2 linked regions of the Beijerinckia sp. 28-YEA-48 genome follow. The protein of the gene in region 1 interacts with the protein of each later gene in a pairwise test. Links are inferred from orthologs where the notes say so. Each region holds a gene or a part of one and is shown on either strand. Other genes may lie near its edges. The genes, in order: hflC and ftsH.

The links.
Region 2: the proteins of hflC (region 1) and ftsH interact in binary tests that used the Escherichia coli proteins (3 or more experiments, as listed by UniProt). The link is inferred for Beijerinckia sp. 28-YEA-48 from one-to-one orthologs.

Annotation. Positions count from the first base shown.
Region 1 is NZ_FNSI01000001.1:123,503-138,612, forward strand. What follows is about bases 7,785-10,783. They hold hflC (protease modulator HflC), read right to left. Parts: upstream 9,742-10,783; coding sequence 8,827-9,741; downstream 7,785-8,826. Other genes in these bases: BLW50_RS00585 (Do family serine endopeptidase), read right to left, coding at 7,785-8,633; hflK (FtsH protease activity modulator HflK), read right to left, coding at 9,738-10,783. Outside these bases: BLW50_RS00550 (aromatic ring-hydroxylating dioxygenase subunit alpha), read left to right, coding at 1-696; BLW50_RS00555 (aromatic ring-hydroxylating dioxygenase subunit alpha), read left to right, coding at 747-1,796; BLW50_RS00560 (amidohydrolase), read right to left, coding at 1,900-3,576; BLW50_RS00565 (hypothetical protein), read right to left, coding at 3,607-4,053; BLW50_RS00570 (hypothetical protein), read left to right, coding at 4,196-5,050; tRNA (adenosine(37)-N6)-dimethylallyltransferase MiaA, read right to left, coding at 5,080-6,003; phosphoserine phosphatase SerB, read left to right, coding at 6,063-7,004; more of BLW50_RS00585, read right to left, coding at 7,077-7,784; more of hflK, read right to left, coding at 10,784-10,925; BLW50_RS00600 (dihydrofolate reductase), read right to left, coding at 11,025-11,567; BLW50_RS00605 (thymidylate synthase), read right to left, coding at 11,564-12,358; BLW50_RS00610 (ABC transporter substrate-binding protein), read left to right, coding at 12,644-13,825; BLW50_RS00615 (ABC transporter substrate-binding protein), read left to right, coding at 13,919-15,100.
Region 2 is NZ_FNSI01000001.1:5,025,961-5,041,041, forward strand. Bases 8,942-11,911 are described here. They hold ftsH (ATP-dependent zinc metalloprotease FtsH), read left to right. Parts: upstream 8,942-9,453; coding sequence 9,454-11,370; downstream 11,371-11,911. Other genes in these bases: tilS (tRNA lysidine(34) synthetase TilS), read left to right, coding at 8,942-9,275; arsC (arsenate reductase (glutaredoxin)), read right to left, coding at 11,424-11,774. Also shown: BLW50_RS23565 (TRAP transporter substrate-binding protein), read right to left, coding at 1-524; BLW50_RS23570 (GMC family oxidoreductase), read right to left, coding at 712-2,331; BLW50_RS23575 (GMC family oxidoreductase), read right to left, coding at 2,427-4,046; BLW50_RS23580 (D-2-hydroxyacid dehydrogenase), read right to left, coding at 4,079-5,059; BLW50_RS23585 (FTR1 family iron permease), read right to left, coding at 5,191-5,976; peptidoglycan-associated lipoprotein Pal, read left to right, coding at 6,422-6,925; BLW50_RS23595 (tetratricopeptide repeat protein), read left to right, coding at 7,184-8,260; more of tilS, read left to right, coding at 8,247-8,941; glmM (phosphoglucosamine mutase), read left to right, coding at 11,983-13,347; BLW50_RS23620 (outer membrane protein), read left to right, coding at 13,511-14,419; BLW50_RS23625 (outer membrane protein), read left to right, coding at 14,608-15,081. UniProt on the Escherichia coli protein: Acts as a processive, ATP-dependent zinc metallopeptidase for both cytoplasmic and membrane proteins. Plays a role in the quality control of integral membrane proteins.

The sequences.
Region 1 (15,110 bases):
CTCTGGATCTGGATGGGTGACGCGGAAGCGGCGGATCGCAGCCTGATCCCAGGGCATCCCTGGCTCGATGACCCGCAATGGGTTGTCGTGCGCGGCACTCTGCATATGAAGGCGCGGGCGCAATTGCTGAACGAGAATCTTCTCGATCTGTCGCACCTTTCCTATTTGCATCCAGGATCCATCGGCTCCGACGATGTGGTGAGCGCGCCGACGACGATGGAGTTCGACGATCGTTCGGTCCGTGTCACCCGCGATATGAACAACGCCATATCGCCACCGATGTTCATCCGCGCCATGGGGCTCGATGGACGGATCGATCGGCATCAGGTGGCTGAGTTTATCGCGCCCGGCTTTCACATCACCCATCTCGACGCCAAGGCGAGCGGCGTGCCGGAGACCCAGGTGTTCAGCCACAAGGCCATTCATTGCATTACGCCGGAGCGTCGCCATAGCGCCCATTATTTCTGGGCGATCACGCGCAATTATCGCATCGACAATGAGGAGGTCAGCCGGATGTGGCAGGACGGCGCTCCTAAAGTCTTCACGGAAGACATCGATGCGAGCGAGGCGATCGAAGAGATGATCGTGGCCTATGAGCCCGGCTATCCGCCGGAGCTCGATCTCAAGGTCGATGGCGGCCCGCTGCGCGCGCGCCGCATTATCGAGCGTCTGATCGCACGGGAACGCCCGGCTTAGCGCGGGTGCTCTGATCGTGGGGTTTTTTCATCGCTTCTGGGAGGAAGCACATGTATCCGTTCAATTCAGATCGAGCCTATATCCGCAATGCCTGGTATGTGGCGGCCTGGGGGAGTGAGATCACTCGCAAGCCCTTTCAGCGCACCATCATGGAAGAGCCGATCGTCTTCTACCGCACGGAGAGCGGTGAGCCAGTTGCCATGTTTGGATTGTGCCCGCACCGGACCCATCCGCTGGTCGATGGGCGGCTGATCGGCGACGATATCATGTGCCCCTATCATGGCTTTACCTATAGTCCGCAAGGCGCGTGTGTGCGCATTCCGGCTCAGGACAAAGTTCCCCAGCAGTTTCGGCAGCGGATTTATCCGCTGGTGGAACGCGGCGGCGCTGTTTGGATCTGGATGGGCGATGCTTCGGCTGTCGACATGACCAAGATGCCGCAAATTTCCGAAATCGGCATGGATGTGCCGGGCTGGAAGACCGTCGAAAACGGCATGACCAGCATCAAGGCGAGATGGTCGCTTGTCATCGATAATGTGATGGACCTGAGCCATGTCGGCTTCATCCATTTAAAGACGATTGAAGCGCCGGCGGCTGGAGAAGTGGCGCCGCAAGACGATGCGGATCAGCGTATTCAGTGCGCGCGTTGGTTGATCAATCAAAGCCCGGATATGAGCTACGCGCGGAACGCTATTCCCGACAACAGCGAGCCGCTGGACCTGGAATTGGGTTCGGTCTTTTACGGCCCCGGCCTCGTTGCTGCCTATCTGCGTTTCTACACGGCGGCCAGCAAGGGCGAGCGCAAACTGCTGAGTACAACCTATCATCTGCAATGCGTGACGCCGGAAACGCCGCATATGAGCTATAACTTCAGCGGCGTCGTTCGCAATGTTCGGCTGGACGCACCGGACTTCGACCAATGGCTCAAGACCGCCGTGAATAAAACGCGCGAAGAGGATGTCGAAGCGCTGGAAAAAATCGAACCGATGGTCGACCGCTTTGCCAATGCGCGCAGCGAATTGTCTGGCGTCGGTGATGTCAGCGCCATTCGCGTCAGGCGGCAGCTCGCAGCGCTTCTGGCGCTGGAAGAAGCCGCCTAGAGCAAATCACGTTTCGGTAGAAACGTGATTTTGCTTAGGTCCTCTTATTTGGACACGTCTTCACAGCTCGACGATTCCGTCGAGCTGCGAAACGCTATAGCGCTTAGATGCCCGTGCGGTGAACGACCTTGCCGCCCAGCATGGTCATCAGCGCCTTGGTGTCGCGGATTTCCGCCGGCGGGATCGTCAGAATATCCTTCGACAGCACGACGAGATCGGCAAGCTTGCCGGTCTCGATGGAGCCGCGTTCCTTTTCGACGCCCATCAGGATGGCATTGTTGATGGTGTAGAGCGTCAGCGCCTCGCGCGGCGTGATCGCCTGTTCGGGGCCAAGCGCATAGCCGTTCAGGGTCTGGCGCGTCGTCATCCACCACATGGATTGGAAGGGATCGAAGGGCACTACAGGGCCATCCGAACCGCCGCCGGTCATGATCTTGGCATCGAGGATCTTGCGGATCGGGATCGCATAGGCAGCGCGCTCGTCGCCCCACCAGCGGCGCTGATTGTGGCCGAGCAGCACCGCATGATCTTGCACGGTCGCCATGATGCCGATGTCGCTCATCGTCTTGAGCGCCGCGTCACTCGGCAGGAAGATATGCATGATGGCCCAGCGCAGGTCGCGGATCGGTCGCGTGGCATTGACCTTTTCATAGCCGCGCACGACGACATCGATGGTTTCATCGCCGACCGCATGGGTCTGCGCCTGCAAGCCTGCGTCGGCGATGAGCTGCAGGGCTTTCGCCCATTCGTCTTCGCCGCCCGGCGGCAGCAGAAGGAGGCCGCGATAATCCTTGTCCGGCTGTTCGCCGGGGACGATCCGATAGGGCTCGCGCAAGCGCGCGCCTTCGACGCCGCCATCGAGCAGGAATTTGAAGCCGACGAAGCGCAGCATGTCGTCATTCTTCATGCTGCGCATGGCCAGGCCCTTCTGCACCTGTTCCAGCCCGACAGCACGATAGAGCAGGTCGGTGCGCACGGTCATCTCGCCATTGTCGCGCAGGCGCTGATAGAGGCCGGCGATGCGCTCGTCGATGCCGGGTTCGACGACGCCGACGATGCCGAGCGCATTCAATTGCTGCATCTGCGCTTTCAACAGCTCAAGGAAACGCTCGGGCGGCGGTGGCGGCGGCTGCACCTTGCGGGCGAAATAGGCAGCCGATTCCAGCAGCACGCCGGTGGCCTCGCCGGTTGTGGGATCGCGCACGATGACGCCGCCCGCCGGGCTCTTCGTCTCCTTGGTGATGCCCGCGAGTTCCAGCGCCTTGCTGTTGATCGTCACCACATGGCCGCCACGGGGGATGATGACGGGATGATCGGGCGCGGCCTTGTCGAGTTCGAAGCGCGTCGGCAGGCGTCCCTCGGCGAGCAGGCTTTCGTGCCAGCCGGAGGAGGCGACGATCCATTGGCCCGCGGGCGTTTGGGCGGCGCGCTCGGCGATGCGCTTTTGCACATCGGCCACGGAGCGGGCGTCGATCAGTTGCACGGCCGGCAGATTGGTCGCGGCGAAGGATTGATGCAGATGGGTATCGGTGAGGCCTGGAATGACGACACGGCCGGCGAGGTCGATGACCTGTGTCGTCGGGCCCGCTTGTTTCATCACGGTCGCTTCGTCGCCGACGGCGCTGATGCGGCCGTCGCGGATGGCCACGGCCTCAGCCGTTCCGAAGGCCTTGTCGATCGTGTAAATCTTGCCGTTGCGCAGGATCGTGTCGGCGTTTTGCGCCTGCGCGGTGAGAGTGGCGAAGGCGAGCGCGCATACGCCGATGCTCAGATGAGCCATGAAGCGGATCATGTGGTTTGACCTTTGCGATCAGGCGATCGAGGCGGTGGCGGCGATGAGGCGCGGCGGCTCTCCGCTTGCGGCTGCGAGCCTGCCAGTGACCTCGATCAGGCGCGTCATCACGGCCTCGGCGGGCGCATCGGCCTCGATGCTGATGTTGGCGCCGGCATCGTGGATCATGCCGCAGAGTTGGCAGGGCGCGGCTGGGCCTTCGTAGAGATCGAAACGGCCGTCCGTCGTCACCGGCGCATAATAGCCCCGCAGGGTGACGTGCTCGCCATTGGCGGCGAGGGCGTGCGCACTCGCATTGCCTTGGGCGTCGACGAGGTCACCGATCTTGAGGCTGTTCTGATCGGCGGCGCGGACCGGGCGCGCCAACAGCGGCAGTGCCGCTAAGGCGAGGAGGAGATGGCGACGGTCGACCGAGGGGGTGATGGCGTCACAACGGAATGCGGAGTGACCAACGGACTGTTTCATGGCGTTCTCTCCTCGCTATTGAGCGAAGTAGAGCCCCAGGCGACGGGTCCGTCAATGGTCAAGGTCGACTCAGGGGCGGGTTGAAAATGTTTGCAGATGCGAACATGATTTCCCTCGACGTGGCGAAGGTGGGGCTTCAGCGATGGCAGTAATCCGGAATGCGCTTCTGGCGCTGGTGGGGATGATGCTCCTGGCAATGCCAGTGGCGGCGGAAATTCGGATTGCTATGGGTTCTGTCCTGGTGATGAATCCAGGTGATACCGCGCCGGGCCAAGTCGCCAGTTTCGAGAATGCGCTGCGGTCCGCGATCGCCGCAGCCGTGGAGAAGGCGCAGGGGAGCGGACGCTGTGACGTCAAGGCCGTCGATGTCAGCGAGCAGGCGATCAAAGGACGCCAGACAGAGGAAATGCTGCAGAGAAAAGGCTATTCGCAGAAGAATGGACTTTCGGACAGCAAGGTCGTCGTATCCGACGCGGTGAATGGCGCTGCCGGTTTCGATAACGATGGCGGTCTCGACTATGTACTCGAAGTCACCAATCTTGTGACCAACAAGACGGTCGCGTGGCTCGAGGGCAACGTCAAGAACAGCCGTCTCATTGAAACCGCGGACAAGATCGCGGCCGATCTCGTCGATCAGATGTGCAAGAAGAAGGTCTATCACTACACCGTGCAGGCCCACGATCTAGTGATCGATCATATGATCTGTGATCTGACCAAGCCTTTCACTCTGAGTCCGAAGGGCAAGATGTCGGGCCTGCGTTACACGTTCACGCCGTCGGGGGAGAACGGCGGCGGTTACTCGCTTGGGGGCTCGGCGGGTGGCGTGCCCTGGTCGGGGGGCGGCACCTATACGCAGGCGGTATCCGATACGGGCGGTACACTCACCATGAATGGAACGTGGAAAGTCTCGTCGCCGGTTGGCGGCTTCAGCCGCAATGCTTCGATCCCAGGCCGCTTGGAGGCCGTAACCTCGACCCAATGCGCGAGCGTGGACTGACGACAGGACAGGCGCGCGTCAATCGCGCTCTAGGAAAATCGCGTTTCGATAGAAACGTTCCGCACGAGCCCTTGCGCCGCTTCGACACTCATCCATTCGAACTCAGGCAATTGGTGGCGGAACCAGGTGAACTGGCGTTTGGCATAATGGCGCGTGTCGAGCTTGCCTTTGGCGATCGCGTCTTCGCGGGTCATCGTACCATTGAGAGAGGCAATGAGACCCGGCACGCCATGGGCGCGCATGGCGGGCAAAGCTGGATCCAGCGCGCGGGCCGCCAGCGCTTCGACCTCGTCGAGCGCCCCCGCCGCCATCATCGTATCGAAGCGACGGTCGATGCGGTCGAAGAGTTCGGTGCGTTCGGGCGCCAGGAAGAGGCAGCGACATTGGGTGGCGTCGAGCAATGGCGCGGCGCGTTTCTCCTGAAAACTCTTCAGAGGCTGGCCGGTCGCCTCGAACACTTCGAGCGCGCGCAGGATGCGTTGCGGATCGCTCGGGCGCAGGCCCGCCGCTGTCAGCGGATCGAGGGCTTTGAGGCGCTCGTGCAAGACGGCCGGCGGCAGACCCTCGGCTTGCGCCCGCACGCGGGCGCGCACCTCGTCGGGCACTTTCGGGATGTCCGAGAGCCCGCGCAGCAGCGCCTTGAAATACAGGCCGGTGCCGCCGCACAGGATCGGCAGGCGACCTTCTGCGCGCACTGCCTCAAGGGCTGCAACCGCGTCGGCGATCCAGAAGCCGGTTGAATAATTGGTGGCGGCATCGACATGGCCGAACAGGCGGTGGGGGAGGGCTGCTTCCTCCTCGACCGTCGGGCGGGCGGTGATGATGCGCAGATCCCGGTAAACCTGCATGGAATCGGCGTTAATGACCGTCCCGCCCAGGCGTTGGCCGAGCGAAATCGCCAGGGCGGACTTGCCGCTTGCCGTCGGGCCTGCGATGAGAACAGCCGAAACCAAATCTTTGCTCCGTAGCGGCCTAGGCACCTGCGTCCTGCCGCCTCTCTGATGGATGCCCTGTGGAACCCTATATCGCAACCCTGATCGCCAAACCCGGTAGCAAGGCCCTCAGCGCCGACATCGTGCGCAAGGCCGCCCGCATCGTGCCGCATGGCACCGTCGCGGCCTGGCTCGCGCCCGACGAGGCTGTGGATATCACCTTCGACCTGGGCGGCACCCGCATCGAGCCGAATTCCGATATCGAGCACGAACTGATCTCGTCCTATGCCGAGGATATCGCGCATGAGGTCAAGGCGCTGCCGGTTGACGTGGTGTGCCAGCGCAATGGTCATCGGCGCAAGAAATTGTTCCTGGCCGATATGGATTCGACCATGATCGGCCAGGAATGTATCGACGAACTCGCGGCGTTCGTTGGCATGAAAGAGCATGTGGCGGCGATCACCGAGCGCGCCATGCGCGGCGAGATCGATTTCGAGCCGGCTTTGCGTGAGCGTGTCGCCCTGCTCAAGGGGCTTTCCGCCAACGTGGTCGACAAGGTCATCGCCGAGCGCATTACTTTGACGCCCGGCGGGCGCGAATTGGTGATGACCATGCGCGCCAACGGCGCCTATACGGCGCTGGTCTCCGGTGGCTTCACTTTGTTCACCGGTCGCATCGGCAAGATGATCGGCTTCCATGAAGACAGGTCGAACGAGCTGATCGTTGAGGATGGCAAACTGGCCGGTCTGGTGCGTGAGCCGATCCTCGGGCGGGAGGCGAAACTGGCCTCGCTGATCGAACTGCGCGACGCACGCGCGATCGCGCGCGAAGACACTCTGGCGGTGGGCGACGGCGCCAACGATCTGGCCATGCTCGGCGAGGCGGGGTTGGGCGTTGCCTTCCATGCCAAGCCGGCGGTGGCGGAAGCCGCCCATGCACGCATCGACCATGGCGATCTGACGGCGCTGCTCTTCATGCAGGGCTATCGCCGCGATGAGTTTGTCTCCGGCGCCGTGCAATAAAAATGGCAATAAAAAATCGCCCCGCGTGAGGGTCACGCGGGGCGATAAATTTAAGTCAGATGCGGTGGAAGCTTATTCCACCGGCAGGGCGACGAAGCGCACTTCGCCTTGGGAATTGGCGACGAGGAACAGCGCCGATTTACGCCCCTGTTCCTTGGCTGCCTTCATCTTGGTGGCGATGTCGGTGGGCAGATTGACGGCTTCCTGGTTGATTTCCACGATCGTATCGCCGGCCTGGATGCGCTTGTCAGCGGCCGGGGAGTTAGGATCGACATTGGTCACCACGACCCCTTTGATGCCTTCCTTGATCGAGAACTTCGTCCGGTTGGCGTCGTTGAGGTTGGAGAACTCCATGCCGAGCGCCTTCTGCGTGGTCGTGCGCGGCTCGGGTACGGTGTCGTTGCGGCCGGGATTGAGCGCGGCCTGACGTTCGCCATCTTCGAGGCGACCGAGCTTGACCTTCAAGGTCTGCTCCTTGCCGCCACGCACGATCAAGACATCGACATCCTTACCAACCGCGGTGCCGGCAACAATGCGCGGCAGGTCGGCCGAGGTCTTCACTTCGGTGCCGTCGAACTTAACGATCACGTCGCCGGCCTTGATGCCGGCTGGTTTCGCCGGGCCTTTGTCATCGACGCCGGCGACGAGGGCGCCACGCGCCTTGCCGAGGCCAAGGCTGTCAGCGACATCATCATCGACGGACTGGATCTTGACGCCGAGCCAGCCGCGGCGGGTCTCGCCGAATTTCTGCAATTGCTCGACCAGCGGCGCGAGAATGTTGGAGGGCGAGGCGAAGCCGATGCCGACCGAACCGCCCGACGGCGACAGGATGGCCGTGTTGACGCCGATGACTTCGCCATCGACGTTGAACAGCGGGCCGCCTGAGTTGCCGCGATTGATCGAGGCGTCGGTCTGCAGATAGTCGTCGTAGGGGCCGCTGTTGATGTTGCGGTTACGAGCCGAGAGGATGCCGACGGTGACCGTGCCGCCCAGGCCGAACGGGTTGCCGACCGCCATCACCCAGTCGCCGACGCGGGTTTTGTTGCTGTCGCCGAACTTCACCGCCTTCAGCGGCTTCTCCGGCTTGACGCGCAGCACCGCCACGTCGCTCTTGGAATCCTTACCCAGGATTTCCGCCTTCAGGCGGGTGCCGTCGGTGAATATCACCGTCACGTCGGTGGCGTCGCCAACCACATGGTTGTTGGTGACGATGATGCCGGAGGGATCGATGACGAAGCCCGAGCCCAGCGAATTGGAGCGGCGCTGCGGCCGTTGCTGACTATCGTCCTGGCCCTGGCCTTGCCCCTGGCCACGACGGCGGAAGAATTCCTCGAACAGATCGTCGAAGGGGGTGCCGCGCGGAATGTTGGGGCCAATTCCAGGACCGCTGCGGCGATCGGCGACCGCTTGCGATACGGAAATGTTGACGACGGCGTCAGAAACCTGCGCCGCCAGATCGGCGAAGCTGTCCGGCGTGCCGCGGGCCAAGGCCGGCAGCGGCGCCAGAGGAAGGAGGGCGGCCGATCCCGTGCCAAGGGCGATCAGCAGTGCCGCGGACACCCGCCGCAGGCGCGGGGCCAGGGAACGCGAGGCAGGGGCGCCTTTCGCTGGGATCACCGGTTTGGTCATCGACATCATCTCCTCGATTGGCTCATCGCAATTTTGAGCCGATCCTGTTTTAACTTACATTCAGGCGGAAAAACGGATGTGTTTCGGCCTGATCACGGGAATGTCAGTTCCATATAGGACGTTCGGCGCAGACTTGAAGCCAAGTCTGCGCCGAAACGGGTGTCTTACTCAATGAGTGGGGTCAAAGACCTGCTCAATTGCTGGGTTTCGACCCGGAGGCCGGAGCCGCCACGCCGCTGGGGCGGTTGAAATAGCGGAAAAACTCCGTATTCGGGCTGATGACCATGCGGGTCTCACCCGGTTTCAACGCTGCTTCATAGGCTTGCATGGAGCGGTAGAAACCGAAGAAGCCCGGGTCCTTGCCAAAAGCTTCGTTGAAGACACGGTTACGCTCGGCATCGCCTTCGCCTCGGGTCTGGTCGGCTTGGCGCTGCGCCTCGGCGCGGAGGACGACAACGTCGCGATCCGCCTTCGAGGTGATGCGCTGCGCCTGTTCGGCACCCTGGGCGCGGTAGTCGGCCGCTTCCCTGGCGCGTTCCGTCTGCATGCGGCGGAAGACCTGTTCGGAAATCTGTCGCGGCAGGTCGGCGCGGCGGATGCGCACGTCGTTGATCTCGACACCGAACTTGGTCGATTCCTGGTTCACCTGATCGCGGATGCGACGCATCAGGTTGGAGCGGTCGTCGCGGACGAGCTGAACCATGGTCGCTTCGCCCAGCACGCGGCGCACGGCCGAGTTCAGGATCGAGGCGAGTTGGTTGTTGCCGCCGTTGATCGTGCGCACCGAACGATAGAACTGCAGGATGTCGGTGATGCGATAACGCAGGAAGGCGTCGACTTCGATGCGGTTGTTGTCGGAGGCGAGCACTTCCTGTTTCGGCGTTTCGAGATCGAGGATGCGGTTGTCGAAATAGACCACGTTCTCGATAAAGGGCGCCTTGAAGTGCAGGCCCGGCTCCTTGACGACGGCGCGGCCGGGAACCGGCTCGCCGAAGCGCAGCAGCAGGGCATATTCAGTCTGATTGACAGTGAACGTGGCGCTGTAGCCGACGAAAATCAGCGCCACGAGAACGATGAGGCCGGCAAAGCCGAAGACGGACTTGTTCATCGACGGGGCGCTCCCTGCTGCGGTGCAGAGGTCGGCGCGGCCGTGCTTGCCGCCGACGAATCGAGCATTTGGCCGAGCGGCAGAACCGGCACGACGCCGCCCTGACCCTGGCCAGCGCCCTGATCGAGAATGATCTTGTTGGCGCCTGCCAAAACACGCTCCATGGTTTCAAGATACATGCGCTCGCGCGTCACATCGGGCGCAAGGCGATATTGGTCGTAGACCTGGGTGAAGCGCGAGGCCTGACCGCGTGCTTCGGCAACCGTCTGCTCGCGATAAGCTTCGGCTTCCTGAAGAATGCGGGCCGCGCCACCGCGTGCTTCCGGCACGACGCGATTGGCATAGGCTTCGGCTTCGTTGCGCAAGCGATCGAGGTCCTGTTGCGCGGCGGTGACGTCGCGGAAGGCCGCAATGACCTGCTCGGGCGGATCGACCGAGAGCAATTGCACCTGCAGAATCTGCACACCGGCCTTGTAATCGTTCAGCACGCGCTGGGTCAGATCCTGAGCCGCCGGTTCGATCACTTTACGTTCGGCGGTGAGGATCTTCTGGATCTGCGTGCGGCCGACGATCTCGCGCATGGCGCTTTCGGAAACCGCCTTGATGGTCTCGCGCACCTCACGCACGTTGAAGGCATATTCTTCCGGCTTGGTCGGGTCGATCTGCCAGATGACGCGGAATTTCACGTCGGCGATGTTTTCATCGCCGGTGAGCATCAGGCTTTCTTCGGGCACATCGCTCTGGGTCTGATTATTCGGACGACGCGGGTCTTCGCGGGTGCGGAAGCCAATGTCGATGCTGTTACGGTCGGTGACGCGCAGCTTGATGACGTTGCCGATCGGCGCGGGCCAATTATAGCGCAGGCCGTTCTCGGTACGGTTGGTGAAGCGGCCGAAGACGGTTTCGATACCGGCCTCGTTCGGCTGCACCGTATAAATACCACTGGCGAGCCAGATGACCGCGGCGGCCGCCACGACGAGCGCGATACCGGCGCCGCCCATGAAGCCACCCGGGACCACCTGTTTCAGCTTATCCTGGCTACGGCGCAGCAATTCCTCGAGGTCCGGTGTCGGACCGCCGCCGCCGGAGCCACCGCCCGACGGACCTTGTCCCCACGGACCGGGATTATTGTTCGGACGCCAGGGTCCACCCCCACCCCCGCCGCTTTGATTATTCCAGGGCATGAACTTCCCTTCGTTTCCCCAAACCGCCCAGCGCGGCAATTGCGCAAAGCCCAACGCAAATAAGCGCTATCGGGCTAGTTTTCAACGTATAAGCCGGATTTACGATCGTTCGTAGGTGACGAAGGTAAATGGTGCCTGGTCGTTCGGGCCGAGTTCCAGCCCTCCGGGCCCATGGGCGGTGCGTTGGACCAGACGCCAGGCGCCGGCGTCAACCTGGGGGAAGTACGTATCCCCCTCGGGGGCCAGATCGACTTCGGTAATTTCGAGCCGGGAGGCGAGCGGCATGGCCTGGGCGTAGATCTCGCCACCTCCGGCAATGATGATTTCGTTGGCGCCCATGGCCGCGGCGCGCTCGTGCGCGATCTCGAGGGCTGTTTCGAGGGTCGGGGCCGTCAGGACACCGGGCGCGGTAAAGGCGGGATTGCGGGTGATGACAATGGTTTCGCGGCCGGGCAGCGCTTTGCCGATCGACTCGAAGGTCTTGCGGCCCATGACCATCGGCTTGCCCCAGGTCAGCGCCTTATAGCGCTTGAGATCGGTCGACAGCCGCCAGAGCAAGCGGTTGTCGCCGCCGATGACGCGGTTGCTGGCAACCGCGGCGACGAGGACGATGGGAAGTGTACCAAGCTTGCCCGCGTTCACACCGCCACCGGCGCCTTGATCAGCGGATGCGGATCGTAATTCTCGAAAGCAATATCGTCATAGTGGAAGTCGAACAGCGACTTCACGGCCGGATTGAGTTTCAGGCGCGGCAGCGGCCGGGGCTCGCGCGTCAATTGCAGGCGGGCCTGTTCGAAATGGTTGTTGTAGAGATGGGCGTCGCCGAAGGTGTGCACGAAATCGCCAACCTCAAGCCCGCTCACATGCGCGATCATATGGGTGAGCAGGGCATAGCTGGCGATATTGAACGGCACGCCGAGGAACACATCCGCCGAGCGCTGATAGAGCTGGCAGGAGAGGCGGCCGTTGGCGACATAGAACTGGAACAGGCAATGGCACGGCGCCAGTTTCATCGCCGGCAGGTCGGCGACGTTCCAGGCGGAAATGATCAGGCGGCGCGAATCCGGATTGCGCTTGATCTCGCTGAGCAGCGCCTTGAGCTGGTCGTGGGGCTGGCCGTCGGCGCCCGTCCAGGAGCGCCATTGATGGCCATAGACTGGGCCGAGGTCGCCGTTGGCGTCTGCCCACTCGTTCCAGATGCTGACGCCGTGGTCGTGGAGATAGCGGACATTGGTGTCGCCGGCGATGAACCAGAGCAGTTCATGGACGATGGATTTGATATGGACGCGCTTGGTTGTGACCAGCGGAAATCCTTCGCTGAGATCGAAGCGCATCTGATGGCCAAACACCGAGCGGGTGCCAGTGCCGGTCCGGTCGGATTTGTCCGCTCCCGTTTCGAGGATGCGGCGCATGAGATCGAGATAAGGGCGCATGGTGTCCAGGCAAATGGAATTCGGCAAATGGAATTTGCGTCAGTCTAGCGCGAGACAGGCATTTCGTCGCGGCCGATGGTTGGGCAGTTCACAAGGGTTTCGCCGCGACCAAGTGGCACGCCGCCCACTGTGGAAAATGTCAAAGACCGATGAAAACTTGGTCATTTCTGGCGATTGACAGCGCCTAGATAGCCGTTTCAACTGCCCTTGTATTCGTCGGGACGAATTGAGGACGGCTGGTCATCGAGGGGGTGACGGGCTGTTCATCGTCGACGGGAGGGGACTATGAAACGCACTTTGATCGCGTCCGCGGTGGCGGCGCTCGTATCGCTGTCGTCGGCTGCCTATGCCGATGTCGTCAAATTCGGCATCATCGCACCGTTTTCCGGGCCGTTCGCGGTCTGGGGCACGCAATTCAAGGATGCCGTCGATGCTTTTCAGAAATTGAATGGCAAGAGCGTCAACGGCCACGAAATCCAAGTGATCTGGCGCGACGAAGGCGCCGGCGATGCCTCGAAGTCGCGGCAGTTCGCGGAAGAACTGGTCCTGCGTGAAAAGGTCAATGTCCTCGGCGGGTTCGCGCTGACGCCGGACGCCTTGGCGGTCGCCGAAGTGATCTCCGAATCAAAGACGCCGACGATCATCCTCAATGCCGCGACCTCGATCGTCACGCGTAAATCGCCTTATTTCATCCGCGTCAGCATGACGGTGGCGCAATATATCTCGCCGCTCGGTGGCTGGGCGACGCAGAACGGCATCAAGTCCGCCTATGTGATGGTCAGCGACTATGCGCCGGGCCATGATGCGGAAGGCGAGTTCATCAGCGGTTTCGAGAAGGGCGGCGGCAAGATCGTCGGCAAGGACCGTATCCCGCTGAATGTCACCGATTATGCGCCCTATATGGAACGCGCCTTGCAATCGAAGGCCGATGGGCTGTTCATCTTTTCGCCCGCCGGCGCGCCGTCGGTGGCCATGGTGCGTGAGTTCGAGCGTCGTGGTCTGAAGACGGCCGGGATGAAACTGATGGGCTCGGGCGAGATGCAGGAAATCTTCCTGCCGTCGTTCGGCGATTCAATCATAGGCGCGATTTCCTCGACCCACTATACCGAGTCGAACCAGCGGCCGGAGAACGTCGCCTTCCGGAAGGTGTTGAACGAAGTGACCGGCAAGGACACCGTTCCCGACATGGCCTCCATCGCCGCCTGGGACGCCATGGGGCTCGTCTATTCCACGGTGAAATCGCTTGGTCCGAAATTCACGGGCGATCAGGCGATCGACTTCATGAAGAACCAGACGATCAACAGCCCGCGTGGTCCGGTCAAGTTCGATCCGAAGGAACGCGACATCATCCAGAATGTCTATGTCCGCGAGGTCAAGAAAGTCGACGGCAAGTTGATCAATGTCGACATTTCGACGACCGAGGGCGTTCGCGATCCGTGGAAGGACAACAATCCGAACGCCAAATAGCCCCAGCAAGAGCGTTGGCAAATGATCCTGCCTGATCGTTTGCCTCATCGTCTTGCTGCATGGCCTGGTGAAGTCTTGCTGGAGAGGAAGAAGATGAAACGTGCCTTGGTCGCGACGGTTGTCGCGGCGATGATGTTTGGTGTGTCGTCAGCCCATGCCGACGTGATCAAGTTCGGCATCATCGCGCCGTTTTCCGGGCCGTTCGCGGTTCTGGGCAAACAGGCGAAGGAAGCGGTCGAGGCTTTTCAGAAACTCAACGGCAAGACGGTCAACGGCCATGAAATCCAGGTGATCTGGCGTGACGAGGGCGCGGGTGACGCGGCCAAGTCACGGCAGTTCGCCGAGGAGCTGATCCTGCGCGAGAAGGTCAATGTGCTCGGTGGTTTCGCGCTGACGCCGGATGCCATCGCGGTGGCCGAATTGATCACCGAGGCGCAGACGCCGACCGTCATTCTCAACGCGGCGACGTCGATCATCACGCGTAAATCACCTTATTTTATCCGCGTCAGCATGACGGCGGCGCAATATATCTCGCCGCTCGGTGGATGGGCGACGAAGAACGGGGTCAAGACCGCCTATACGATGGTCAGCGATTATGGCCCGGGTCTCGATATGGAAGGTGAATTCACGTCCAGCTTCGAAAAGGGCGGCGGCAAGATCGCCGGCAAAGATCGGGTGCCGCTCAACGTCACCGATTTCGCGCCCTATATGGAGCGCGCTTTGCAATCGAAGGCCGATGCGCTGTTCATCTTCGCGCCGGGCGGCGCGCCTTCGGTGGCGATGGTGCGTGAGTTCGAGCGTCGTGGTCTGAAACAAGCGGGCATGAAGCTGCTCGGCTCGGGCGAGATGCAGGAAATCTTCCTGCCGTCCTTCGGCGATTCCGTGCTCGGGGCGATCTCGTCCAATCATTATACCGAATCGAACCAGCGGCCGGAGAACATCGCTTTCCGCAAAGCGCTCAACGATTCCACCGGACGTGAGGCGGTTCCCGATATCGTCGCCGTGGCCTCGTGGGATGGCATGCAGCTCGTCTACGAGACGGTGAAAGCTCTTGGGCCGAAATTCAGCGGCGACCAGGCGATCGATTTTATGAAGAAGCAGACGATCAAAAGTCCACGCGGTCCGATTTCCTTCGATCCGAAGGAGCGCGACATCATTCAGAATGTCTATGTCCGCGAAGTCAAAAAGGTCGACGGTAAGGTCATCAATGTCGATATCGCCACGTTCGAAAATGTTCGCGATCCGTGGAAGGACAATAATCCGAACGCCAAATAGCGCGTCCATC
Region 2 (15,081 bases), 4.9 Mb from region 1 along the record:
CGGATCTTGAGGCCTTTGATGTCGCCGGGCAGCACGATTTTCTTCTGGCTATGGAATGTGCCGGGATCATGCATGAAGGCGAAACAGAATTTCGTGTCCTTCATCTCGGCTGGCGCATATTTGCGATACCAGGAATCGAGCGCGGCGGTGCCCTTGCTCGCATCGGCGAAGGTGAACGGCAGCTGGCCGACGGCGATCACCGGGAAACGTCCAGGCTGATAGCCTGGATTGATGAAGGTGACATCGGCGATGCCGTCACGCGCCATGTCATAATGATCGAAGGCCTTGCCGAGTTGCTCGGATGGAAAAATCATCGCTTTGATGGAGCCGTTGGAGGCTTTTTCGATCGACTCGACCCAAGCCTTGGTCGATGCAAACAGCGGATGTGCGGTCGGCACCCAGAGCGAGACTTTCAGATTGACCTGTTTGTCAGGGGTTCCTTTGTCTTGTGCTGCTTTGTCTTGGGCCGTGGCCGGCGCGAGCGTCCAGCCTGCAAGCGCCAAAGCGAGAGCAATGCGCTTCATGGGCTTCTCCTCATGCGCCTGACCCGGTCAAACCCCTCCAACCGGTTGTCGGGCGCTTTAAGGGAAGTCTAGAGGTGCTCGATGTCGGGTCAATCGCAGGCCAGGGCCGTGATCTTGCTATTTGGCGAACGCTGCATTTGTCGCGATACGCCACATACTTGAGCCGTCACGCTCGTTGGCATCGTGGTCAAGCTACTCGCAACAGGTATTCGGCAGCCTTTTCAGCGATCATGATGGTTGGCGCATTGGTGTTGGCGCTGACCAAGGTCGGCATGATCGAAGCGTCGGCAACGCGCAAGCCCGTGACACCGCGCACGCGCAATTCCTCGTCGACCACTGAACTCTCGTCCACACCCATGCGGCACGTGCCGACCGGATGAAAGACCGTGCCGGCATTGGCCACGATAAAGGCATCGATGTCCGCATCGCTTTTGACCGACGGTCCGGGCGCGATTTCGCGGCTGTTCATCTTGGCGAAAGCCTTCTGCGCCAACACGTCGCGCAGGATCTTTACGCCGGCGCGCATCACGTCGCGATCGGCGGCGGCGGAGAGATAATTGGCGCGAATGACAGGTGGTGCAAATGGATCAGCGCTGCTCAGAGTGATGTCGCCACGGCTTTCGGGGCGCAAATGGCAGATCGTGCCGGTGAAGCCATAGCCGTCATGCACGCCGGGCGCGGGCTTGCGGAAGGGAATGCGAGGACCGGTGGTCACCGGGATGCCGGGGAAGAAATGCACCTGCAGGTCAGGCTCAGCCACATCTGGTCGCGATTTCAGGAAGGCGCCGCCTTCAAGCGGCCAGGCGGAGGCCGGGCCTTTGCCGGTGAGGATATTGCGCAGTACGGCAAAGCCGGCGCGATCGATGCGGCGTAGATCGTAGAGCGAATCTGGCTCCTCGCAGCCATGCGAAACGCGCACGGTCAGATGGTCCTGTAAATTCTTGCCGACAGCGGGCAGGTCGACGGCGGATTTGATGTCGTGACGGTGCAAAGCGTCCGCCGCGCCGATGCCAGACTGCATCAGCACGGTCGGCGAGGTAATGGCGCCGCAGGACAGAACGATCTCACGCGCGGCGGAGATGACGCGCTTCTCCCGGCCGACCTTGACCTCGACGCCGGTGGCGCGGCCGTTCTCGATGATCACGCGCAGGATATGTGCGCCGGTGAGAACGGTGAGGTTGGGGCGCGCGCGGATCGGTGTGATGAAAGAGCGCGCCGTGCTCATGCGCTTGCCGTTGCGGATGGTGAAATGATAGCGGCCGAAGCCTTCCTGCTGCTCGCCGTTGAAATCCGGGTTGCGCGGAAAGCCGGCCTGCACACCCGCTTCGACGAACGCGTCGTAAAGAAAATATTTGGTCGGCGGTCGGGTGACGGGCAGTTCGCCGCCGCTGCCGTGATAGTCATCGGCGCCTTCAGCGAAATTTTCAGATCGCTTGAAGAAAGGCAGCACGCGCTCATAGGACCAGTCGCGCAGGCCGAGCTGCGCCCAATGATCATAGTCGCCGCGATTGCCACGGGTGTAGACCATGCCGTTGATGGAGGAGGAGCCGCCGAGCACACGACCGCGCGGCCAGGCGATGCGGCGTCCACCAAGGCCCGGTTCCGGCTCGGTCTGATAGGCCCAGTTGTGGAAGCGTGATTGCATGAAATAGGCGGTCATCAGCGGTACGTGGATCAGCGGATTCCAATCGCGCGCGCCCGCTTCAATCAAGACAACCTGCGCCGCTGGATCAGCCGACAGGCGATTTGCAAGGACGCAGCCGGCCGAGCCGCCACCGACGACGATATAGTCATATCCCTTGGTCATCTTCCCTCCCAATGGTTGTGACCATAGCGCACAAGAGCCTATGGGGCCCGCATGGCTAGTCGGCAGCGGTCTGAGCCGCCGCCGGTCTCAGGTGATCAATGCGCCCGCAGAATGTAGTCGGCGCCTTTTTCGGCAATCATGATCGTCGGCGCATTGGTGTTGGCGCTGACGAGATTGGGCATGACCGAGGCGTCGATCACCCGCAGGCCGTCGACGCCACGCACCCGCAATTGCTCATCGACCACGGAATCTGGGTCGATGCCCATGCGGCAGGTGCCGACGGGATGATAGATCGAGCCGCTGTTTTGGCGAATGAAGGCATCGATGTCGCTGTCGGTCTTCACCGTGTTGCCCGGCAAGACCTCGTCGCCGCGAATCTCGTCGAAGGCCTTCTGCTGGAAGAGGCCGCGCAGACGCTTGAAGCCTTCACGTACTGCCAGGCGATCGCCTTCGGTGGCGAGATAATTGGCGTGGATTGCTGGCCGGTCGAGCGGATCATTGGTCTTCAGCTTGATGTGGCCACGGCTTTCAGGGCGCAGATGGCAGACATTGGCGGAGAAGCCATGGCCCTCGTAGAGACCGTTGGCGGGCTTGCGCTGGAACGGGTGACGCAGATTGGCCGTTGAGAGCCCCGGTGTGAAATGAATCTGCAGGTCAGGCGCCGTCAGGTCTGCCCGGGACTTGATGAAGGCGCCACCTTCCAGTGGAAATTTCGTTGCTGGGCCGCTCTTGAACAAGATGGCGCGGGCCATGGCGAGGCCGGCGCGGTCGAAGCGGCGCAGGCCGAAGAGCGCGTCTTCCTTCTTGGCCGCATATTGCATGCGGACGTTGAGATGATCCTGAAGGTTCTTTCCGACATTCTTCGACGCGACTGTGACGGTGACGCCGGCGGCTTTGAGATCATCGGCATCGCCGATGCCCGAATGCATCAGGACTGTGGGCGAGGAAATCGCGCCGCAGGATAGGATCACTTCGCGGTCGGCCTGGATATGTGCGCGCAGGCCATTGGCGAGGAGATCGGCGCCAGTGGCGCGCGCGCCTTCGACAGTGATCTTCAGCACCGAGGCGCCGGTGACGATGTCGAGATTGGGGCGATTGCGCACGGGATCGATGAAGGCGCGGGCCGTGCTCCAGCGTTCGCCTTTGCCGATCGAGGAATGATAGCGGCCGACGCCTTCCTGCTGTTCGCCGTTGAAATCGGGATTGTAGGGCAGGCCGCTGTCGAGCGCCGCCTTGTGGAAGATGTCGTAGAAAGGGTGCTGGGTGCGCGGCTGGCTGACTGGCAGCTCGCCACCGGCGCCGTGATAGTCATTGGCGCCGTCTTCGAAATCTTCGAACTTGCGGAAATAGGGCAGGCATTTCTCGTAGGACCAGTCGCGCAGGCCGAGCTGCGCCCATTGGTCGTAGTCGTAGCGATTGCCGCGGGTATAGACCATGCCGTTGATGGCGGAGGAACCGCCGAGCACGCGGCCGCGCGGCCATTCGATGCGACGATTGTTGAGATGTGGTTCGGGTTCGGTGAGATATTGCCAGTTGTGCAGGCTGCGGCGATAGAACTGGCCGGCCATCAGCGGCACGCGGATCAGCGGATCCCAATCACGCGGCCCGGCTTCGACCAACAGCACAGTGCAAGCGGGGTCGGCCGAGAGCCGATTGGCCAAGACGCAACCGGCGGAACCACCGCCCAGAATAATGTAGTCGTACCCCTTCCTCATTCTCTCCCTCTCTAAAACTATGTTGCTCTCTCTTAGGTCGCTCTGTTGCCGTCTGTTTCCATGACGATGTTGGAGAGGCGTTGGCCGGCGCGCCAACGTTGGAGATTGTCGATGAACAGCGATGCGGCCGTGGACACGCCGGCATCGCCGGCGCCGCCGACATGGGGTGTCAGCAGCACATTCTTCATCGACCAGAGGGGATGTCCTGGCGGCAGGGGCTCGGTCTCCATCACATCGAGACCGGCGCCGGCGATGCGGCCGGCTTGCAGTGCGTCGAGCAACGCAGGCTCTTCGACGAGCGAGCCACGCGCGATGTTGACGAAGAAGGCGGTCGGCGGCAGGGCGTCGATGACGGCGCGTGAAATCATGCCGTCGGTCTGCGGCCCGGCAAGCGCCGCCACCACCAGATAGTCGGCGGTACGCGCCGCTTCGACGAGGGCTTCGCGCGGGCGCAGGTCATCGAAGGGCGCCAGCGGTGTGGTCGAGCGGCTGATGCCGGTGACGCGCATGCCGCAAGCCTTACCCATGCGGGCAATTTCTTGGCCGATCGCGCCCGTGCCGACGACGACCAGATGTCGTCGTGCCAGATTGGTGACGAGCGGCGAAATTTCGTCGCGCACCCATTCGTCTTTCACGCGTGCCGCCTCGGACGCCCGCAGGTGCCGGGCAAGGCCCAGCATCAGCGCCAAGGCATGTTCGGCGACTGCGAAGGCGCGCAGTCCGGCGACATTGGTGATGATGACATTGGGTGGCAGGCCGCTATTGACCGCCTTGTCGATGCCCGATGTGACAAAGTTGAGCCAACGCAGGGCGCGGCCGTGCTGGCGGATCAAAGCCGCCGGTTCGGGCAGATAGAAACGATTGCCGGTGATGAGGATTTCGGCGCCATCGACCGCAGCGGCAATGTCTTCGTCGCGCTCGGCGACCGTCAGACGCACGTCGGGGAAAGCACTCAAGCGTTCGAAAAATTCCGCCGGATCGAACAGCGGATTGTACAGGGCTATTTTTAGCATTTTGGTCCGGGCGTTGCTCCGGATACACAGTAACCCTGATATGTGGATCGCGTCTACATGGCGCGTTATTAGCGCGCGTTAAATGCGTTATTGCCGAAACGCATGATGCAACGCGCATCATGCGATGGGCATCAGCCCGTGGTTGCGGGCTGCACCTTGCCGCGCATCGTGAAAATACCGGCAAGCGCAATCAACGCGATGGCGAGTTGCGCGCCAAGTGCTTCCCACGTTGGATTGCCGGCGATCGACACGAGCCAGTCCGGCGCGGGCGAGAGATCGTAGGGGACGATCGTCTGTTCCTGCAATTCCTGGATCGCCGCGCCGACGAAGCGCAGACCCATGATGAACAGGAAAGCCGACGTGATGATGAACAGCGGGCGGATGGGAATCTGCATGGCGAGCCATTGCATCGCGATATAGATGGCGACGAGCGCCGCTGCGGCGACGACCAGGCCCAGAATCAATTCCGCCGACCAGCCACCGCTCGTCGAGGCGAGCGCATAGAGAAAGAGCACGGTCTCGGCGCCCTCGCGGAATACGGCGAGGAAGGAAATCAGGCCGAGCGAGAAGCCGGTGCCTGCTGTCAGCGCATCGCCGCTGAGCCGCGCCATTTCGGCTTTCCATTTCTTCGGGTCCTGCCGCAGGAACAGCCAGCCGCTCATATAAAGCATCAGGATGGCGGCGATGACGAGGACGACGGCTTCGATCCGGTCGTCATGGGTGCCATCGAAGTAAATCTGGAAAATCCAGGCGGCGACCAGGCTGGCGAGGATGGCGAGCACAGCGCCGATATAAAGCGGACGCAGGCGCTCATGGGCGCCGGCGCGCCGCATGGCGGCGGCCAAGGCGGTGACGATCAGAAGAGCTTCGAGACCTTCGCGGAGCAGAATGAGGCCGGATTCGAGCGCCAGTTTCATGGAAGCGTCCAGTAAATATACGGGTCTCGACCATGCCCTCGCGTGCTGACGCGCGCAACGAAAAAGCATCTGATCCGATTTGGAATAATTCCAATTTTTGCTGTTCTGTCAGAAGGTTCCGGTGCCGGCCTGTGCGTGGGAAGAAGCTTAAATCAGCCCCAAAATCGGCCTTCGTTACAGCTCTTTATTGCTTTGTGATCGCGGTTTCGGCGCAAATCGCGGTCTGCGCCGGTGGCGCCGGGTCCAGGCCGCATTGCCGCCACGAACCTCCGGCTTAAGGTCACAATCTATTAACCATGGCGGTGATTGGCTAAAATGCAACGCGTTTTAACAACCTGTCGGCAAGGTTGACGGAACCTTCGCTTAACCAAATGCGCCTTACGACATGGGTGAGCTGACGGTGGCGCGGATGGGCCCGTTCGCGCATCTGTTAAGGAGTTTCGGTATGTCTTTTTTCTCTGGCGTTCGTCTGTTGCGCGTTGCCGCTGCATTGACCGTGGCGCTGGCGATTTCCGCCTGTTCCAAAACTGAGGATCCGAATGCCGCTGGTCTCGGCGCGGGCGCGGGTGCCGCGACGCCTGGTAGCCAGCAGGACTTCGTCGTCAACGTCGGCGACCGCGTGTTCTTCGACACGGACTCGATCGAGTTGAATGCCTCGGCGCAGGCGACGCTCGATAAGCAAGCGCAATGGCTCAGCCAGTATTCGCGTTACAACTTCACGGTCGAAGGCCATGCCGACGAGCGCGGCACGCGTGAATATAACTTCGCGCTGGGCGCGCAGCGCTCCGAAGCGGCAAAGAACTATCTGATCGCCCGTGGCGTCCAGTCGAGCCGCATCCGCACCATCAGCTATGGCAAGGAGCGGCCGGTGGCTGTCTGTAACGACATTTCTTGCTGGTCGCAGAATCGGCGTGCCGTCACCGTGCTTGGTGGGGCTGGCGGGTCCTGATCAGTTCCAAATTCCCCGGCGCGACGGGCGCCGCGTCCTCCAGGCGTCGTCCGTTCTCGGTGAAGACCTCTGCCGGCGTCCTCTGACGCCGGCATTTTTCTTTTCAGCGCTGTTTTCTTTTCGCTTCATGGAGGTGTTCGATCTTGGAGGCGTCCGATCTTGGCCGCAATTTCGCCAAAGCGCCCTTTATGCTAGTTCTCGGGTTCCGCAGCGCCTGATGCGCTTAGCGAATTCGTGATTACGGCCCGGATTCACCAAATGATTTTGAAGATGTTTTCCGCAGCCACCGCCCTTGTTGGGCTGGCGATGTTTCCCATGGATGCCGGGGCGCAGACGTACCGTCCGCCCGGACAGGTGCCCGAGGGCGGTTATTATCAGCAGGCCCAGGGCGTCGATGCCGCTGGCCTGCTGCTGCGCATCGAGCGGCTGGAAGGCCAGTTGCGCTCGATGACCGGGCAGATCGAGCAATTGCAGTATCAAAATCGCCAGTTGCAGGAGCAGATGCAGCGCGGCGGTGCGCCGGCTGGTGGCGAAGGCCGCCCGCAACCGCAGCGCCGTGGCGAGGCTGGCACGGCGCCGGCTGCGCCGCTGCCCTCGCGTGGCGGACGTAACGATGCTTTCGATCCCGATCTCGACCGCGATGCGCCGGGCGCGCCGCGTGTCATCGGCGCTTTGCCGGATCAGCCGCGTGGCGGCCGCCTGCCGCAGGGCCCCATCGATTCGATGGGGCCGCCGATCATCGACGAAGGCGGTGATGACGGCGGCGGTCCGATCGATCTGACCAATCCGAACGGAGGCATGTCGAACGGCGGCATGTCGCGCCAACCCGCCGGCCAGCCGATGCGGCAGGGCTCGATCAGCAGTGCGCCATTGCCGGCGCCGGGGCCGCAGCAGATGCAGCCGTCGGGGCCGCCAGTTGCTGCCGGCGACCAGGTGGCGGCGCTGCCACCCGTGTCGGGGCCGCGCGGAGAGTTCGATCAAGCCGTGGCCACATTCAAAAAGGGCCAGCTGGAGCAGGCGGAAGGCGAGTTTCGTGGTTTCATCGGCCGCTACCCGACTGGACGGCTGACGCCGGAGGCGACCTATTATCTCGGCGAGACCTTCTCGCGTCGCAATCGCCATCGTGAAGCGGCCGAGCAGTTTCTGAAAGTTTCGACCGACTTCCCCAAGTCCGGCAGTGTGCCGCAGTCGCTCTATCGTCTGGGCCAATCGCTGGACAAGCTCGGGGCGAAGGAACAGGCCTGCGCGGCTTGGAGCGAAGTTGGGCGTAAACCCCAGATTTCGGCCAGTCTCCGCAATGCTGCCGACCGCGAATACAAACGTGCGCAGTGCTGAGGACGCGCCCGATCCGCAGCAGGTCTTCGCGCCTTTCGCCGCCCATGGACGGATTCTGATCGCCGTTTCTGGTGGGCCGGATTCCATGGCTCTCCTATGGCTGGCGCGGCAATGGTCACGCTCGGGTGGCGGTGCCGTCGTGGCGGCGACCGTCGATCATGGCCTGCGCCCGGAGGCTGCCGAGGAGGCCGCCACGGTGGCTGCCTGGTGCCAGGGCGCCGGCATCGATCACACCATTTTGCGCTGGGACGGGCCCTATCCGAAGACCCGCATCCAGGAACGGGCGCGCGAAGCGCGTTATCGGCTGCTCGCCGAGGAGGCGCGACGCCATGACGCTGCGGCTATCGCGACGGCCCATCACGCCGACGATCAGGCCGAGACGATCCTGTTCCGGCTTTTCGGCGGCAGCGGCGTCGCCGGTCTGCGCGGTATTCAGGCGGTCAGCGCGACAGATGGCTTGACTGGCGGGCTGCCCGTGCTGCGTCCGCTGCTCGACTGGACCAAGCCGGCGCTGGAAAAACTATGCTCTGACAACGGTTTACCGTTCTCGCGCGATCCCTCGAACGACGATCCGCGCTATGCGCGGGTACGGCTGCGGCAGCTTTCCGGCCAACTTGCGGCCCAGGGGCTCGGCGCGACCGAATTGGCGCGCCTTGCCCGCCGTATGGCTGGCGCCCAGGACGTCATCGATTGGGCTGTCGAAACGCAGCGGACACAGCTCGTGCGCACGCCATTGCAAGATGCACGTGGCGAGGGCCAGAGGCTTGATTTCGCGCCTTTCGCCGCTTTGCCGGTCATGCTCGTCGCCGCCATTTTGCGCGCCGAGATTGCCGCTGTCACCGGCAACGATGGCGCCCTTCGCCTCGACCGGTTGGAGGCCGCGGCCGCGGCGATTTCCGTCGCTCTGACCCAGCATCAAGCTTGGCAGGGGACACTCGGCGGCGCGGTTCTGAAGCTTGACAAGACAGGCCGGCTGGAAATGCGCCGGGAACCCAGCCGAAGGCGCGGCCGCTAAAGGCCTATTCACCGTTTACGGTCAGACTTGCTTCACGTTGCCGCCTGAATTGACCGTTCATAATGCAGCATCAACAGCGGCTTCCCTTGGCAAGGAGCGGGTCGCGGCTTACATATGATCATGATCTGGATGGCGTGCGGCAAAGTGCGCTGGAGCCAGAAGCCATTGGCAGGATCGAATGAACCCCAACGTCCGGAATTTTGCTCTCTGGGTTATCATCTTTTTGCTCGTCGTTGCTCTGGTGATGTTGTTCAACAACCCAGGCCAGCGTGAGCCGTCGCAGCAGATCGCCTTCAGCCAGCTCCTTGGCGATGTCGATCAGGGACGCGTGCGTGAGGTGACAATCGCTGGCCATGAAATCACCGGCCATTATACGGACAATCGCTCGTTCTCGACCTATGCGCCGAGCGACCCGTCGCTGGTTCAGCGCCTCTACAACAAGAATGTCTCGATCTCGGCGCGTCCGCCGAGCGATGGCAACAACTGGCTCGTCACCTTGCTCGTCAACGGGCTGCCGGTCATTGCCTTCCTGGGGCTCTGGATTTTCCTCTCCCGACAAATGCAGGGGGCCGGCGGGAAAGCCATGGGCTTCGGCAAGTCGAAGGCCAAGCTTCTCACGGAAGCGCATGGCCGCGTCACATTCGAGGATGTGGCCGGCATCGACGAGGCCAAGGAAGATTTGCAGGAGATCGTCGAATTCTTACGCGATCCGCAGAAGTTCCAGCGGCTCGGCGGCCGAATACCGCGTGGCGTTCTGCTTGTGGGCCCGCCCGGCACCGGTAAGACGCTGACGGCGCGTGCCGTCGCTGGCGAAGCCAATGTGCCGTTCTTCACCATTTCCGGTTCTGACTTCGTCGAAATGTTCGTCGGCGTCGGCGCCAGCCGCGTGCGCGACATGTTCGAGCAGGCGAAGAAGAACGCACCTTGCATCATCTTCATCGACGAAATCGACGCGGTCGGTCGCCATCGTGGCGCTGGTCTCGGCGGTGGCAATGACGAGCGTGAACAGACGCTCAACCAGTTGCTGGTCGAGATGGACGGCTTCGAAGCCAATGAAGGCGTGATCATCATCGCCGCCACCAACCGGCCTGACGTGCTCGATCCGGCGCTGCTGCGCCCGGGCCGTTTCGACCGGCAGATCGTTGTGCCCAATCCCGATGTCTCGGGCCGCGAGAAGATCTTGCGCGTGCATGTGCGCAAGGTGCCGCTGGCGCCGGATGTCGATCTTAAGGTCATCGCGCGCGGCACCCCGGGCTTCTCCGGCGCCGACTTGATGAACCTCGTCAACGAAGCAGCCCTGTTGGCGGCGCGGCGCAACAAGCGCATCGTCACCCATCAGGAATTCGAGGACGCCAAGGACAAGGTCATGATGGGCGCCGAGCGCAAATCCATGGCCATGTCGGAGGAAGAGAAGAAGCTCACCGCCTATCACGAAGCGGGCCACGCCATCGTCGGCATGTTCGTGCCGGCCGGCATTCCCGTGCACAAGGCGACGATCATTCCGCGTGGTCGCGCGCTCGGCATGGTGAAGTTCTTGCCGGAAGGCGATCGCTATTCGATGAAGTACAAGGAGTTCACCTCGCAGCTTGCGGTCGCCATGGGCGGACGCATGGCGGAAGAGTTGACCTTCGGTAAGGAGAACATCACCTCTGGTGCCTCCGGCGACATCGAGCAGGCGACGAAAATGGCGCGCGCCATGGTGACGCGTCTTGGTTTCTCCGAAGAACTCGGCACCGTGGCCTATGGCGAGAACCAGGAAGAAGTGTTCCTTGGCATGTCGGTTGGCCGGCAGCAGAACATTTCCGAGGCGACGGCGCAGAAGATCGACGCTGAAGTGCGCAAGCTCGTCGATACGGCGACGCAGGCGGCTCGGAAGATTCTCACCGATAAGCACGACGAGTTCGTCAATCTCGCCGAGGCGCTGTTGGAATATGAGACGCTGACCGGCGACGAGATCAAGGATCTGCTCAACGGCAAGCGTCCCACCCGTCAGCCGACGGATGAGCCGCCGGCACCGCGTTCCTCGCCGGTGCCGACCACCAACAAGCCGCGTCCGCGGCCTGAAGGTGGCCTGGAGCCGCAGCCGACCGCGTAAGCTCTGTTGGCGTTAAAACGATCAATGCCCGGCGCTCGCGCCGGGCATTTTGTTTATGCGGGAAAGATCTCGTCGAGCCGTTCGGCCGGGCGGCAGACGCGCGCGCCTTTCGCCGTGACCACCACCGGACGCTCCATCAGGATCGGATGCGCACCGAGCGCATCGAGAAGCTGTGCGTCGGTGAGATCGGGATTGTCGAGACCGAGATCGTCATAGGGCGTGCCTTTGCGGCGCAGGATGTCGCGCGGAGTCATGCCGAGCTGTTTCAGCAACGCCTGCATCTGCATGCGGCTTGGCGGCGTCACCAGATATTCGATCACCTGTGGCTCGACGCCGGTTTCGCGGATGCGTGCCAGAACGGTGCGGGACGTCCCGCATTTCGGATTGTGATAGATCGTAGTCATTGATTTTCCTCGATTCCCTGGCCAGCCGATGGCGTGTTGTTGGTATAAGTGATTGCGGGGAAGCGTTAAATACGTTGAATTTTAAGGAAAGACTCCGACATTACGCGACGTTACAGTGATATAGCATCCTGCTTGGCACGCTTGGCCGGGCACGTTTGGATAGCTACGTTTGGGCGGGCACGTTTGGTGCCTGAAGCGGAAGTTTTTGATGGCAGTAGCACGCAAATATTTTGGCACCGATGGCATTCGCGGTCGCGCCAACAGCATGATTACGCCCGATCTCGCTTTGCGCGTGGGGCAGGCTGTCGGCCTAGTGTTCCAGCGCGGCGAACACCGTCATCGGGTCGTGATCGGCAAAGATACGCGGCTGTCAGGCTATATGATCGAATACGCTTTGGTCGCGGGCCTCACCTCCGTCGGCATGGACGTGCTGCTGCTTGGCCCGATGCCAACGCCGGCCGTCGCTATGCTGACGCGCTCGATGCGCGCCGACATCGGCGTGATGATCTCGGCTTCGCACAATCCGTTCGAGGACAACGGCATCAAGCTCTTTGGCCCGGATGGCTACAAACTGTCCGATGATGTCGAGCGGCATATCGAAACGCTGATCGACAGCGACATGTCGGCGCAACTGTCGAAGTCGCTCGATCTTGGTCGCGCCAAACGCGTTGACGATGTGCGGGCACGCTATATTGAAGCGGCGAAATTGACGCTGCCGCGCAATCTATCGCTTGATGGTTTGCGCATCGTGCTCGATTGCGCCCATGGCGCTGCTTATCGCGTGGCGCCGGAAGCCCTGTGGGAGTTGGGCGCCGAGGTCATTCCGATCGGCGTCGATCCCGATGGCATGAATATCAATCGCGAGGTCGGTTCGACCGCGCCTGAGGCGTTGATCCGCAAGGTGCGCGAAGTGCGCGCCGATCTTGGTATCGCGCTTGATGGTGACGCCGATCGTGTGCTGATCGTCGACGAACATGGTCATCCGGTGAACGGCGATCAGCTGATGGCGGTTGTTGCGCAGAGCTGGAAGGAAGATGGCCGGCTCAGCAAGCCGGGCATTGTCGCGACGGTGATGTCCAATCTGGCGCTGGAGCGCTATCTGGCGTCCATCGGCCTGTCGATGGCGCGTACCGCGGTCGGTGATCGCTACGTGCTCGAACATATGCGCGAGCATGGCTTCAACCTGGGCGGCGAACAGTCGGGTCATATCATCCTGTCGGATTATTCAACGACAGGCGATGGCCTCGTCTCGGCCCTGCAGGTTTTGGCGGTGGTGCAGCGGCGTCAGCGCCCGGTGAGCGAAGTCTGTCACCTGTTCGATCCGCTGCCGCAGATTCTCAAGAATGTCCGCACGACACTGCGCGATCCGCTGGGCGAAGATCGGGTGGTGCGGGCCATTGCCGATGGCGAAAGCAAGCTCGGCAAGAACGGTCGGCTGCTGATCCGTCCGTCCGGCACCGAGCCGGTGATCCGGGTGATGGGCGAGGGTGACGATCACGCCCTGGTCGAATCCGTGGTCGATTCGATCTGCGCCGCGATCGAAAGGCGAGGCGATAAACTCGCCGCTGAATGACCCATTCGGGCTCACTTTAGCTACTGATTTTATTCAGCTTTTTATCAATATTAAGGTTAAGTCTTAGGGTTAAGTCCCCATTAACCGGAATCGTTGATGATCCCGCTCGTTGAACTTTGCGTGCGCGCCGTTGGGCAGTGCGGCAAAACGAGAGGATCGAGTCATGGGCGTTTCTAGGGCCCTCATTGTTGCCGCAGCTTCCCTTGCGTGTCTGACGACGGCGGGTGCAGCCGATTTGCTGCCGCCGCCGCCGATGATCAGCAGCCCCGCTGTCATGGCGGTTCAGGATTTCTCCGGCTGGTATTTACGCGGCGATATCGGTGTTGGCCTGAATAACAAGGTCAACGCCCAGAACGTGCCCAACCCGCTGAGTCAGGGCGGCCCAGGGTTCATCCCGACGGCCTATTCGCTCAACCCGGCGCAGGTGAGCGCGGCGACCTTCATCAAGTTCGGTATCGGCTATCAGATCAACAGCTGGTTCCGTACCGACATCACGGCCGAATATCGCGCCAGCAGCTTCTCCACCCAGGATGAGCTGTCGTGGAACAACGGCGCGCAATTCTATGTGCTGCGCAACTTCTATCGCGGCAACACGGCGAGCTTCGTTGGCCTGTTGAACGGCTATGTCGATCTCGGCACCTGGTATGGCATCACGCCTTACGTCGGCGCTGGTGTCGGTTTCGCCAGCAACACGATGCACGGCGTCACCGATAACGGCTACAGCAATCTGTACGCCGGGCCCGGCGCCTTCGCCTCGTCGCCGACAGGCGGCTATTACGCTTCCAAGACGACCAGCAGCTTCGCTTGGGCGCTCATGGCCGGTCTGAGCTACAACGTCACGTCGAACCTGAAGATCGATTTCGGCTATCGCTATCTGAACTACGGCAAGTCTTCGGCCGGCGCTCCGAATTGCTTCAACGGTGGTCCGGGCACCAGTGCCTGCGACAATGTTCTGCAGTTCTCGCGTGCTGGTTCGCATGACTTCTCGATCGGTCTGCGCTGGATGCTCGCCGACTACGCGCCGCCGATCATGGCGCCGCCGCCGCCGATGCCGCTGGTTCGCAAGTACTGAGTTCAGCAAAAGCATTCTTTGAGCAACGGCGCGGGTTTCCCGCGCCGTTTGCTTTTGGCGGGCCAGGTATTTTTGCAGTGTCAAGTTGAAAGCCGCTTTATGCTTAAGGGGAGATTAAGCAATGGCTGCGATGCTTTCCGCATCAACGTCTGGCGAGGCATCGACCAGACAGCGGAAGGAATGTTCGAATGATGCGCTTGGGGGCATTGACTGCGGCGGCTCTGGCCGGGTTGAGCGCGACCGCATTCGCGGCTGATATGGATCTTCCCACCGCCTATCCATCTTATCCGACGCTCCAACAGGAAGTGCCGATGGAGCTTGGTACGGGGTGGTATCTGCGCGGTGACGCGGCGTTCACGCGCGAGATGACTCCGCAGCTTTTCGGCGCGCCGGGCGCCATAGGTACGGCTGCGCCACAGAACTCGCAATTGCTCAATGTCGGCGGAACGAAGAACGGTTGGTCTCTCGGTCTGGGCTTCGGTTATCAGTTCAACAACTGGATCCGCGCGGATGTTACCTATGATTATCGCAATATGATCAGGGCGGACGCCAATTCAGGACAATTCAACTGCCCCTCTAGCACAGGGCCTTTCGATCGGTTGAACCCCGATGGCAGCACCACGCCTCTCGGCGTGTTCGTTCAAAATAATAAATGTACGGCC